Regions from separate parts of the Pantoea sp. S18 genome, predicted to be linked through region 2. Evidence: riboswitches for the same ligand, from Rfam matches in the RefSeq annotation. Region 2 holds a riboswitch; the other holds the start of a gene.
The links. Region 2 has a riboswitch for thiamine pyrophosphate ahead of thiB (thiamine ABC transporter substrate binding subunit). Riboswitches for the same ligand answer to the same signal wherever they lie in the genome.
Positions count from the first base shown of each region.

Region 1 (6,134 bases), 2.1 Mb from region 2:
GGCGAAGGCATGCGCGTCAGCTGCATCTTTCAGCCCATCTTGCCAGGCCTGCATCACCGGAATGCCGTGGGCTTTCACCATCTTGCTCACTTCCAGCGCGAAGTGACTTGGTAAGTGCTCCAGATCTTCCACCTTGCCGGACTTCACCACCGCCTGGCAGACCTGAGATTTTGCCCAGGGTTTGTCCTCTTTGCTATGGTCTAAAATGCCCGTTCCCGCTTTCGGGTTTTTGATATCGCTGTAGCCGGTTCCGAGGCGGATATTTTTCGCTTCATCACCGCCAAAGTGCCAGGTGGTCAACGGTTGACCCGCTTCACGGTGCATCGCCTGCACTTCACCAATCACTTTATCGACAAAGCGCTTTGAGGAATCGAGGCAAGGATTGAGATAGCTGGTGCGGTCGTACAACTGTACGGAACGGGTATTCGAACTATCCGTTGGATCCACCAGACGATATTCACTGGCCTGCTGTGGTTTACCCGCTTTCATGTATTGCTGATAACGCGCTTCCATCGAAATCACCGCAGCACGCGCGTGCGCAGGCATATCGATTTCCGGAATGATTTCAATGTTGCGCGCCTGAGCGTATTTGACGATCTCAATATAATCGGCGCGGCTGAAATGTCCGGTTCCGTTGTTATCTGTGAACGGACCAGAACCCAATTGCGGCAGCAGACATTGCTGCTCGGTGAGATCGTGACAGCGCTTGCTGCCCACATCGGTCAATTCTGGCAGACCGGGAATTTCAATGCGCCAGGCTTCATCATCGGTCAGGTGGAAGTGGAATTTATTCATCTTCCAGGCCGCCATCTGATCGAGCATGCGCAGCACCGCTTGCTTGCTGTGGAAGTTACGCGCCACATCAAGGAAGGCGCCGCGATAGGCAAAGCGCGGGGCATCCTTGGCTTCAAGCGTGGCGATAATCGGTTTGCCTTCAGCGGGCACCAGCGACAGTAGCGACATCAAGCCGTAATAGACGCCCGCCTGGTCGTAACCAATGATATCGGTGCCGCGCGGCGTGATGCGCAGTTCATAAGCACCAGAAACCGCATCTGCGCCACGGAAATGATTAACGGCGATACGAGTATGAACGGCATAACCCGCTGACTGCTGTTTGAGTCCCATCAAATCGAAGCGCTGCTTAACCGCATCGGCTTGATTGTTCGCCAATACATCCAGATGCAAAGTGACGCCACGGCTCAGATCGACATCGGCAGCATGAACTTTCACCGTGCGCGGCGTTGGGGTGATTTGTCCGCGCAACGCGCTGGCAGGCAGTTGCGCCACATCGGCATTCCTGGTGAAGCGACTTTGCGGCAGCATCAGCACGTTTTTATCGTCGGCGATGCGCTTCCATTGGTCACCAAACGGTTTAACGAAGTCGCTGAGGTTTTCGGTATCGGTGCTGGTGATGATTTTTGGCGAGGCATTGGCGGCGGTGACGTACCAGCGCGGCATCACGTCAGTGATAAACAGCTGCCAGTATTCATTGACGATCGGGATCTCTATCGATTCGCCGGCCGCGATACCTTTGAATTTTTCCGTTGGTTCCAGTCGGGTAAGATCGCCGACGATGTGCGTCATTTTGAACTGATCGTTATCGACCCGCAGCGTTTCGTGCACGTTGCTCATGTAGATCGCCCAGTTTTTGCTGGTGAGCGCCGGGCCGTTGTTGGTCAGCGTAATGGTGGCGGTATTGCAGGATGCCCAATCGGCGCCGAGTTTTGCGCAGTTCACGCCGTGATCGGCAGCCTGATTGTCAGTGACCTGATACTGCACGCCGAACTGGCTGATTTGGTCAACGACCTGCTGATTGCTGCGCGGGGATGAACTGCAGGCGGCAAGGCCCATCACGCTCAGCGCCAGTAAACTGATTTTTAACTTTTTCATGCTGTTATCCTTTTCCACAGAGGTAAGTCTCTGGCTCCTGCCAGATCGGGGTCAAAACAGGGTGAATGGCGCGACGACCATAAATTTGATGTCTTTTTCGTCCTGAAAAATGTTGCCATAACCGCCGCTGTAGCTGGGAAGATCGCTGTGATTGTCGTAGCGGGTGTAATGCAGTTTGAATTGCGTGTCTTTGGCGCGGCCTTGCTGGATGGTGTAAACCAGGTCCATGCTCCATGCCGACTCTTTCAGGCGTTGGTTTTGGTCGTAAATCGGATTGGTGGAAGGCTTCGCGTCCCAGCCGTAAGCGTACGAAGTGCCGACCTGCCAGCCGGGTAATTGCCAGTGTCCTAGGTCGACCATCACACCGGCGAATAATGCTTTCTCACCGTTGGCGTTCCAGTCAGAGCGCGAATCCCACCACACATCCATGCGGCCATTCGAGCTGGCATAGGACGGCGTCATACGCTGCAGGAAGAAGCCCTGATTACCTTCGGCTTTTACCCATGTGCCTTCGAGACGGAAATCGAACGCGCCAAGCGTGTAGCCGAACGTCAGCGCCTGCAGCCAGGCGAGGCCATCGTAAACATCGTTGACCTGGCCCACGCCGCTGTTGTCACGATCCTTCGCACCGTAAAACTGATAGCTGGTGCGCAGTGGTGCATCGGCCAGCGGCAGCTGATAAGAGGCTTTGGCAAAATACTGATCCATGTAATTCGCCGCCTGGCCATATGCGCCTTCCAGCACCAGCGAGTTTTTGAAATCGTATTTGGCACCAAAGGATTGCAGCCACGGAATCTCCGTCACGCCATCGGCTTTGCGGAAGTTGTACATGTCGCGATACCACGGCGCTTTGTATTCGTCCGTCCACATCCAGGAGACGGAAAGGGCGCCCGCATCGCTAAAATCGAAGACGGTGCCAGCCTCAACACCGCGATAGGTGCCGGGCAGGAAACTCCAGTGCGGTGCCAGCAGCGTCTGTCCGCTGGGTTGCAGATAGCCTGCGCGCAGCCAGTTATCCTGCCATTTTGCCTTGATCGCCGCTTTATAAAGACTTAAGCCGCTCTTATCTCCGCTCCAGTCCTCGTCCCAGCGTGTACGGGCATTGCTGAAACCAATTTCATTCGGTGCTGCCGGGCCGCCATTGCTTAACTCCACTGCGCCAAATGCCGCCAGATCGAGGCCAATCACATCACCGGCATAACCGGATGAGAAGTCGAGATTGGCGTTAGCAGAGGCGTGATGCAGATTGGCATCGTACTGACCGTACGAGCCTTTTTGCGGATCCATCTCTTTACGATCGCGCTGGCGTTGCCAGTAAAACAGGTTGCCAGAGAGTGTGGAATCTTCGACAAAACCCGTGGCGTGGGCGGAGGGAACAGGGACAAAAGTACCGGCAAACAGGGCAGAGATAATGGCCGCAGAGAGCGGCGCGCGTGGAATCCGACGCATAGCAAATCCTCCGTGATGCTTCCATGAACAATTAATAAATCCGTATTGTTTCGTCATGAAACAAGTTGTGGGGGATGCTATTTTTCGCGACGCGAATTATCAATGGGATTTATTACAAAGTATGACATGGCACGCAAAAAGAAGGGTTTTTAAGGACTTTATTCAATCAGTTAGATGAACTTGTAAAATGTAACTTTGCGAGCAAGATCCACAGAGAAGGCGGCGATTGCTTGCTTTAATCTGGCTTGTTCCCTATGCTCGCCAACGTAGTTTTGACTCGGGGTGCCCCTCTAATACAGGGCTGAGATACACCCGCTGACCTGATCTGGATAATGCCAGCGTAGGGAAGTCAGATGCCTGACCGCATTCGCCTTCTTGATCGCCGGTTGGGAGCCTTATGAAACAGCCTGACCTTCTTTCCCCCGCGCAACTCGCGCACTCTTTGCAACTGCTGCGTCAGCAAGCGCCGCTGGTGCACTGCATGACCAATGACGTGGTGCAAACCTTTACCGCCAACGTGCTGCTGGCACTGCAAGCTTCGCCCGCGATGGTGATCGACCCAGAGGAAGCGGCGCAGTTTGCCGGTTTTGCCGATGCGGTGTTGATCAACGTAGGCACCTTAACCTGCGATCGTCGTGATGCGATGCTGGCGGCGGTGCAAGCAGCGCAAGCGGCAGGCACACCGTGGACGCTGGATCCGGTGGCGGTCGGTGCTTTAAGCCTGCGCACCGCCTTCTGCCAACAGTTGCTGAGCCTGCAACCGGCAGCGATTCGCGGTAACGCTTCAGAAATTCTCGCCCTGGCGCATCAGGCAATCGGCGGACGCGGCGTCGACAGCCTGCATCAACCCGATGCCGCGCTGAGCGCCGCTCAGCAGCTGGCGCGTGATTTCAACACAATTGTGGCAGTGACCGGTGAAGTCGATTACGTCACCGATGGCGCGCAGACATTCTCGATCCCCGGCGGCAGCCCGTTGATGACGCGCGTTGTTGGCACCGGTTGCGCGTTGTCAGCGGTGGTGGCGGCCTTCACCAGCTTGCCAGGCGATCGCCTGCAACATGTGGCTGCGGCTTGCCGCGTGATGTCGTTGGCCGGTGAACTGACAGCACGTCAGGTTGCCGGACCGGGCAGCTTTGTCGCTGCCTTCCTCGATACGCTGTGGACGCTGGAGGTGAAGGCATGAAACGCATCAACGCATTGACCATTGCCGGCACCGATCCGAGCGGCGGCGCGGGTATTCAGGCCGACCTGAAAGCCTTCTCCGCATTGGGCGCTTACGGCACCAGCGTTATTACCGCGCTGGTGGCGCAAAACACCTGTGGTGTGCAATCGGTCTATCGCATCGCACCGGATTTCGTCGGCGCACAGCTCGATTCAGTGCTGGATGATGTGCGCATTGATGCCGCGAAGATCGGCATGTTGTCCGAAACCGCGATAGTCGAGGTGGTCGCCGAGCGGCTGAAACGGGCCAGCCTGCCGTTTGTGGTGCTGGATACGGTGATGATTGCCAAAAGCGGCGATGCGCTACTGTCGCCAGATGCCGTAGCCAGCGTGCGTGAATTGCTGCTGCCGCAGGTGTCGCTGATCACGCCGAACCTGCCGGAAGCCGCGGCGCTGCTGGGACGCGCTATGGCGCAGGATGAGAAGACCATGTTGCAGCAGGGCGATGCGCTGCTCGATCTCGGCTGTGAAGCGGTGCTGATGAAGGGTGGGCATCTCAGCGATGCCGAAAGTCCGGATTGGCTGATTACCCGCGACGGACGCCAGCGCTTTACCGCGCCGCGTGTTAATACGCGCCACACGCACGGCACAGGTTGCTCGCTCTCTGCGGCGCTGGCAGCGTTGCGTCCGCGTCATGATGATTGGGCTGCAACGGTGGCCGAAGCCAAGGCGTGGCTACAACAGGCGCTGCTGCACGCCGATTCGCTGGAGGTCGGTAAAGGCATTGGGCCGGTGCACCATTTCCATCAATGGTGGTAGGGCGTAACGCCAGATTGCCGCTTTTTCACTGCGCATCCGTCTGAAAAATGGAGTCAGCAATTTGCCAGTCTGGCGCTTTCCGGTCCAGGCTGTTGGGGGCGAATCGGCATCGGCCGGTTCCAATCCAGCCATTTATCAGGAGCGAACATGACGGACATCGTACAGTTATTGGGCAAAGAGGCGGACAGCCTTCTTCAACATCGCTGCATGACCATTCCAGCGGATAGCCTCTATTTACCAGGCGCGGATTATGTTGATCGCGTGATGATCGACAACAATCGTTCTCCCACCGTACTGCGCAACATGCAAACGCTGTACAACACCGGACGTTTAGCGGGCACCGGCTATTTGTCGATTCTGCCGGTCGATCAGGGCGTTGAGCACTCAGCGGGTGCCTCCTTCGCAGCTAATCCGGCTTATTTCGATCCGAAAAACATCGTTGAGCTGGCGATTGAAGCCGGCTGTAACTGCGTGGCCTCCACCTACGGCGTGTTGGCCTCAGTTTCACGTCGCTACGCGCACCGCATTCCGTTTATGGTGAAGCTCAACCACAACGAAACCCTGAGCTATCCGACGCAATATGATCAGACGCTGTACGCCAGCGTTGAACAGGCCTTTAATCTGGGTGCGGTGGCGGTTGGCGCCACCATCTACTTTGGTTCTGAGCAATCGCGTCGTCAGATTGAAGAGATCTCGGCGGCCTTCGAACGCGCGCACGAGCTGGGAATGGTGACGGTTCTATGGGCCTATCTGCGTAATGATGCGTTCAAGAAAGACGGCGTCGATTATCACGCCAGCGCCGATTTAACCGGCCA
Region 1 covers NZ_CP142688.1:2,802,400-2,808,533, reverse strand. The annotation lists gene VIJ98_RS12945 (beta-N-acetylhexosaminidase) at 1-1,890, opposite strand, end outside; gene chiP (chitoporin ChiP) at 1,942-3,339, opposite strand; TPP riboswitch at 3,608-3,703, shown strand; gene thiM (hydroxyethylthiazole kinase) at 3,737-4,522, shown strand; gene thiD (bifunctional hydroxymethylpyrimidine kinase/phosphomethylpyrimidine kinase) at 4,519-5,319, shown strand; gene fbaB (class I fructose-bisphosphate aldolase) at 5,467-6,134, shown strand, end outside.
Region 1: another riboswitch for thiamine pyrophosphate. It lies ahead of thiM (hydroxyethylthiazole kinase); the one in region 2 lies ahead of thiB (thiamine ABC transporter substrate binding subunit).

Region 2 (6,134 bases):
ACCCGGCGTGGGCGGCAGGTTTTGCTGGCTGCCTCATCGGGGATTGGGTTTCGTATGGCATCGGCTGGAAATTTCAGGGGCCGCTGCATCGTTGGAAATACATACAAAAATACAAGGGCTTGCTGGATAAAACCGAACATGCATTGCACCAGCACAGCATGCTCACCATTTTGGTAGGGCGTTTTGTGGGGCCGACGCGTCCGCTGATTCCGCTGGCGGCCGGCATGCTGGAGTTGCCGGTGCGCAAGTTCCTGCCGCCTAACCTGATTGGCTGTATTCTCTGGCCTCCCGCTTATTTGATGCCGGGCATTCTGGCGGGCGTGGCGATTGACGTGCCGCAGGCCGCACAGGGCGGCAGCTTTAAGTGGTTGCTGTTGCTGGTGGCGCTGCTGCTGTGGATCGGTGGCTGGCTGCTGTGGCGCTGGTGGCGCAGCGGGAAAACCGTCGATTGGGCAACGAAATATCTGCCGACTGCGCGACTGCGCTGGCTGGCTCCGCTAATGGCGGCAATTGGCCTGGGCACGTTTATTGCGATCCAGTTCCATCCAATGATGCCGATCTTCCGCCATCTGCTATGGAAAGTCTTCTTCGCTTAACGCGATGTCACGCCAAGGATGGCGGCCGCCTCACTTTCACCACGCACCAAACTCTCAGTACTGCCATCCCAATAGATGCGCCCATCGACGATCACCAAACTGCGCGGCGCAATCTGCTGAGCATCTTCCAGACTGTGCGACACCATCAACAAGGTGATGTTACGGCTTTCGCATACCGAACGAACCAGCTGCAGCATCTCGTTGCGCAGCGCCGGATCCAGCGCTGAGAAAGGCTCATCCAGCAGCAAAATTGGCTGATTGCGCAGCAGGCAACGCGCCAGTGCCACGCGCTGACGCTGGCCGCCGGAAAGCTCGCCAGGCAAACGCATGAGCATTGCCTGCAGGCCAGTTTGCTCGGCGATATCCAAGACTTGCTGCTGCTGTTGGCGCGTCAGTTTCAGGCCCGGATGTAACCCCAACGCCATGTTCTGCTGCACCGTCAGATGCGGAAAAAGGTTGTTCTCCTGGAACAGCATGGAAACTGGCCGCGCCGACGGCACGCTGTGGGCATGATCGACGCCGTTCATCACCAGCGCGCCTTGATTGATTGGCAAAAAGCCGCCAATCAGACTCAGCAAGGTACTTTTCCCCGCGCCGCTCGGACCGAGGATCGCCAGACGTTCACCGGCCTGCGCCGCAAAACTGAAGCGCATCGGCAGATGCTGATAAAGGTAAGTGAGGTTATTCAGTGTCAGCATGGCGACCCGGTAATTTTTCCATCAGAGTAAAGAGTAGCAAGCAGAGCAGCAGCAGCAGTAGCGCAGTGACGGCGCCGTCCGCACCGCGATAGGCGCCAATCTGCTGGAACAGATAGAAGGGCAGCGTGCGGAAATCGGCGCTGCCAAACAGCGCGACCACGCCGAAATCACCAATCGACAGCACGCAGGCAAACGCCAGCGCCTGAGCAATTGGACGTTTCAGCGCGCGCAGCTCAATCAGCCGCAAACGGTTGAAGCCGGATATGCCGAGTGAAGCGCAGAGCTGGCTGTAACGGGCGCTGATATCGCGCATCGGATTCTCCAGCACTTTCATGGCGTAAGGGATGGCGATCAGGGCATTAGTAAAGATCACCAAACCATCGGCGCGCTGCGGCAGACCTACGGTGGCGTTGAACAGCAGGAAGAAACCGCTCGCCAGCACAATGCCCGGCATCGCCAGAATCAGCATGCCGCTCATCTCCATCGCCTGCGCGGCGATTACTTTTTGGCGCTGACGCAGCTCGCGGCTGCTCCACAACAGCATCATGGTCAGCACCACGCAGAGCACGCCGGCTCCCACGGCGATGCGTAGCGAGGTAAAGGTGGCTTGCCACAGCGCCGCTTGTTGCAGTGCACCGGCGACGCCGCCGCGCAAACCATCGACGATTACCGCCGCCAGAGGCGGTAACAGCAGCAGCAGCGCCAGACTAATCAACAACGTATCGCTGATGCGCGCCTGCCATGAATCCTGCGGATCGCGCCAGCCGCGAATGCTCTGGCTGCCGGTGGGAATGGCTTTGCTAAAGCGCTGGCTCAGCAATACCAGCAGCAAACAGCAACCGAGCTGTAACAGCGCCAGCAGCGCCGCGCGGCCCGGATCGTAGTCGAAATTCAGCGCCTGATAGATCGCCAGTTCCAGCGTGGTGGCCTGCGGTCCGCCGCCCAGCGCCAGCACCGTGGCGAAGCTGGCGAAACAGAGCATAAAGATCAGCGCCGCCGTCGGCAGAATCTGACGGCGCAGCCATGGCCATTCCAGCCAGCGAAACAGATTCCAGCCGCGCAGGCCTAGCTGGGCGGCGACTTGCCGCTGCTCGCCGGGAATGCTCTCCAGCGCCTGTAACAGCAGGCGCGTCGCCAGCGGCAGGTTAAAAAAGACGTGCGCCAGCAGAATGCCCTGCAGGCCATACGGTGAAAAGTGGTAGTCAAAGCCAATGGCCGCGCACAGTTGTGCCAGCCAGCCGCTGCGACCATACACGCTGAGCAAGCCAAACACCGCCACCAGCACCGGCAGCACCAGCGTCATGGCGCACAGGCGCAGCAACAGGTTGCGACCGGGAAAACGGCGGCGATAGAGCGCGCGGGCCAGCAAGATTGCGGGCAGCACCGAGAGCAACGCCGACAGCAGCGCCTGCTCAAACGAGAACAGCAGCACATGATGCAGATAACTGTCGTTGAGCAGCGCACGCCAGTCGGTGGCCGGCGCAACCATCACCAATGCGCCAAACGCCAGCAGCGCCACCGCGCACAGCAACAGCGCGATGGCGCTACCGGGAATTAACCAGCCGGGCATTAACGGCTAACGGCGCTTTGCCATGCGCTGATCCACGCGGCGCGATGGTCGGCCACTTCGGCTGGCGTGTATTGCAACGCCTTGGCGGGTACCTGCAGCGTTTGATAACCGGCTGGTAGATCGCTTTTGATCACCGGATACATCCAGTTGCCGGTGGGAATGGTCTGCTGGAAAGCCGGAGAAACCATAAACTGCATGAACTGCTGCGCCAGCTTGGGCTGTTTGCTGCTGGCGAGCTGCGCGGCAACTTCCACCTGCAAATAGTGGCCTTCGCTAAATTCGGCAGCGGCGTAGTTCTCTTTCTTCTCTTCGATAATGTGATAAGCCGGAGAAGTGGTGTAGCTCAACACCAGATCGCCTTCGCCCTTCAGGAACAGGCCGTAAGCTTCGCTCCAGCCTTTGGTGACGGTAACGGTTTTTTGTGCCAGCTTCTGCCACGCCTCAGGCGCGTTATCGCCATAGACTTTCTGCATCCACAGCAGCAGGCCAAGGCCCGGCGTGCTGGTGCGCGGATCTTCATAAATCACGCGCCATTTTTCCGGGCTTTCGACCAGTTCTTTCAGGCTTTTCGGCGGATTCTTCAGTTTGTTTTTATCGTAGACGAAGGCGAAGTAGCCATAATCGAACGGGATGAAGGTGTCGTTGTGCCAGCCATCTGGCAACGATAATGCTTTGGTATCAACGCTACTTTTGGCAAACAGCCCGGTTTTCTCCGCCGCCTGCACCAGATTGTTATCCAGCCCCAGCACCACATCAGCTTTGCTGTTTTTGCCTTCCATGCGCACACGATTGAGCAGCGATACGCCATCTTCCAGCGCTACGTACTTCAGTTCGCAGCCGCACTGCGCTTCAAAGGCTTTTTTTACCGCTGGACCGGGGCCCCAATCGGCAGAGAACGAATCGTAGGTGTAAACGGTGAGAACCGGTTTGGCAGCGAAAGCCGGTGCAGCAACCAGCAGCAACACAGGCAGAACTTTGTTTAACACTTTGCGCTCCTTGAGGAGAAGATAAGTTGAGTCGCAAAGGATCTGAGGAGTGAGGCATCTCAAATCCCTACGCCGGTATTAGCCGGATCAGGTTCGACGGGTTTCTCTCAGCCCTGATTTCAAGGCACCCCGTTGAGAACGGCTCATTCTAGACATTTATATGACAGCGCGAAAGGATCACAGCTCCGGCGGCGCAAACCAGGCTGATTTGAAGTCAAACCAGCCGAGCGTATTGAGGCGCACGCCGCGCATACTGCGCTGTCCTTCCAGCAGCAGCCAGTGATGGAACAGCGGATGCAGATAATCGCTGTCGATCAGCTGTTTGCTCCATTCCGCCAACGGTAAATCCTTCTGCCGCCAGAGTGCGGCATCGGCTTGCCAGTCAATGGGGATGCAGTGATGCATCAACGGCAGCTCAAACAGTTGGGCGAACAGCGCGTACTCGAGCGGCAAGGTAAAGTTGACGCTGCCGAGCCAGATGTCACTTTCACCTTCGCCCTCGAACCACTCTTCGTAGCTCACAACGCGGGTGATCAGCTCAACACCTTGCTGCGCCAGCAGCGGTCGCAGCGCGTTGGCGATACCTTCATGCTCAACGTGATGGCTGTACCAGCTCAGCGTCAGTTGGGTTAAACCTGCTGGCTTGTCGGCGGGCGTGAGATCGCGGCGATGGTGCCAGCGTGGCAGCAAGCCATAAGCGGGGAACCAGTAACGCTGATAGCCGACGCCAGCATGATTCAATAAGGCGATCGGATTAAACAGATAACTCACCCAACGGCGGAAATGCGCATCGCGGCCCAATGCGGAGCGCTGATCGTAAAGCAAGAAGTAGCAGCCTTCTTCCAGACGGCTCTCTTCCGATTTTTCATCGGCGGTTTCGCCTTGCAGTTTGACTCCGGCGTACACCAGTTCATCGCTGATCTCCGGCAGCACCCAAATTGACACATCGTCAATCAGCGCGCGATAGCCAAAGTAATCATCGAAAGCGGCGATCTTCAGCTGCGTTTGCTGATTGCGCACCACGCTGTACGGGCCGGTGCCAATCGGCTGGCGGGCAAACTGACGCAGCGTTGGCCATTCGCGCGGCAGAATCATCGCGCTGACGCTGGCCAGCAGCCACGGCAACCAATCATCCGGCTGGCTCAGATGGATATCCAGCGTCCAGGGCGCGGGCGAATCCAGTTTACTGATGTGAGAAAACAGCGGCTGGCTGCGCACGCGTTCCAGCGAAGCAATCACATCCTCCATTTCCAGTTCACGACCATGATGAAAACGGATCGCCGGGCGCAGGAAGAAGCGCCACTGCAGCGGCGAGGTTTGCTGCCAGTGATGGGCGATATCGGGTTCGATTTCCCCCTTTTCCTCATTTATGCGCATCAGGCCGTTGAAAATTTGTCGCGCCAGATGGGTTTCTGAGCGGCGCAGCGGCGAACCTGGCAGCAGATTGGGCAGCGGACGGTAATAGAGCACGCGCAGAATGTGTTTACCCTGACGGAAGCTGCGGCCTAAATGTGCCGCGATCATCTGGCGCACCTGATTTTTATCGCCAACCAGTTGCACTAACTGTTCGATGCGATCCTGCTCAAGTAGATCCTCAGCACGCTGCTGCTGAAGCGCCAGGCCGGTATAGCAGAAACTCAGCATCGAGCGCTTGCCGCGCCCCGCTTCCGCCTGCCAAATCAGCCAGCCTTCACTCTGCATGGCGTTAAGCAGGTTACGCATATGCCGGCGCGAGCAGTGCAGCAGATCGGCCAGCTCGTTGAGCGTGGTTTCCTGATCCTGCCCCTGACAGCTTTGCCATAAGCGGATGAATTGCTGCTGCAAACGTGATGAGGACATAAAAGGGGAACTCCTTGTCAGAATCGCTCAGTTTTTCCTGCCTCATATTAGAGGCATACTGCCCGGCAATGGAAGAGCGGGAGGCATTCAGCAATGAATGGCGCTCTGCCAGCGGTTCCGCCGACGTGGAACCTCTTTCTGAGTAGGGTGCATTTTCACCGCCAGCAGCGCTTTATCTGCTGGCTTTTTTCGTTTTGCTGTAGAATCTTCTACCCTCATTTCTCTACCTTTTTTATTCGCAAAGGGATTTCTGCATGAAATCGCTGTTAACGCGTCAACGTCGCATCAATCCGGTCTATCTCTCATTTATGGCAGTGTCGTTTATGACCGGCGTGGCTGGTGCGCTGCAGGCGCCGACGCTGAGCCTGTTTCTGACGCGTGAAGTGCAGGTAAGTCCGTTCTGGGTCGGCTTGTTCTTTACCATCAATGCGATCGCCGGGATTGT
Region 2 covers NZ_CP142688.1:731,859-737,992, forward strand. The annotation lists gene VIJ98_RS03280 (DedA family protein) at 1-596, shown strand, start outside; gene thiQ (thiamine ABC transporter ATP-binding protein ThiQ) at 593-1,294, opposite strand; gene thiP (thiamine/thiamine pyrophosphate ABC transporter permease ThiP) at 1,278-2,864, opposite strand; gene thiB (thiamine ABC transporter substrate binding subunit) at 2,864-3,850, opposite strand; TPP riboswitch at 3,897-3,992, opposite strand; gene sgrR (HTH-type transcriptional regulator SgrR) at 4,028-5,689, opposite strand; gene VIJ98_RS03305 (MFS transporter) at 5,944-6,134, shown strand, end outside.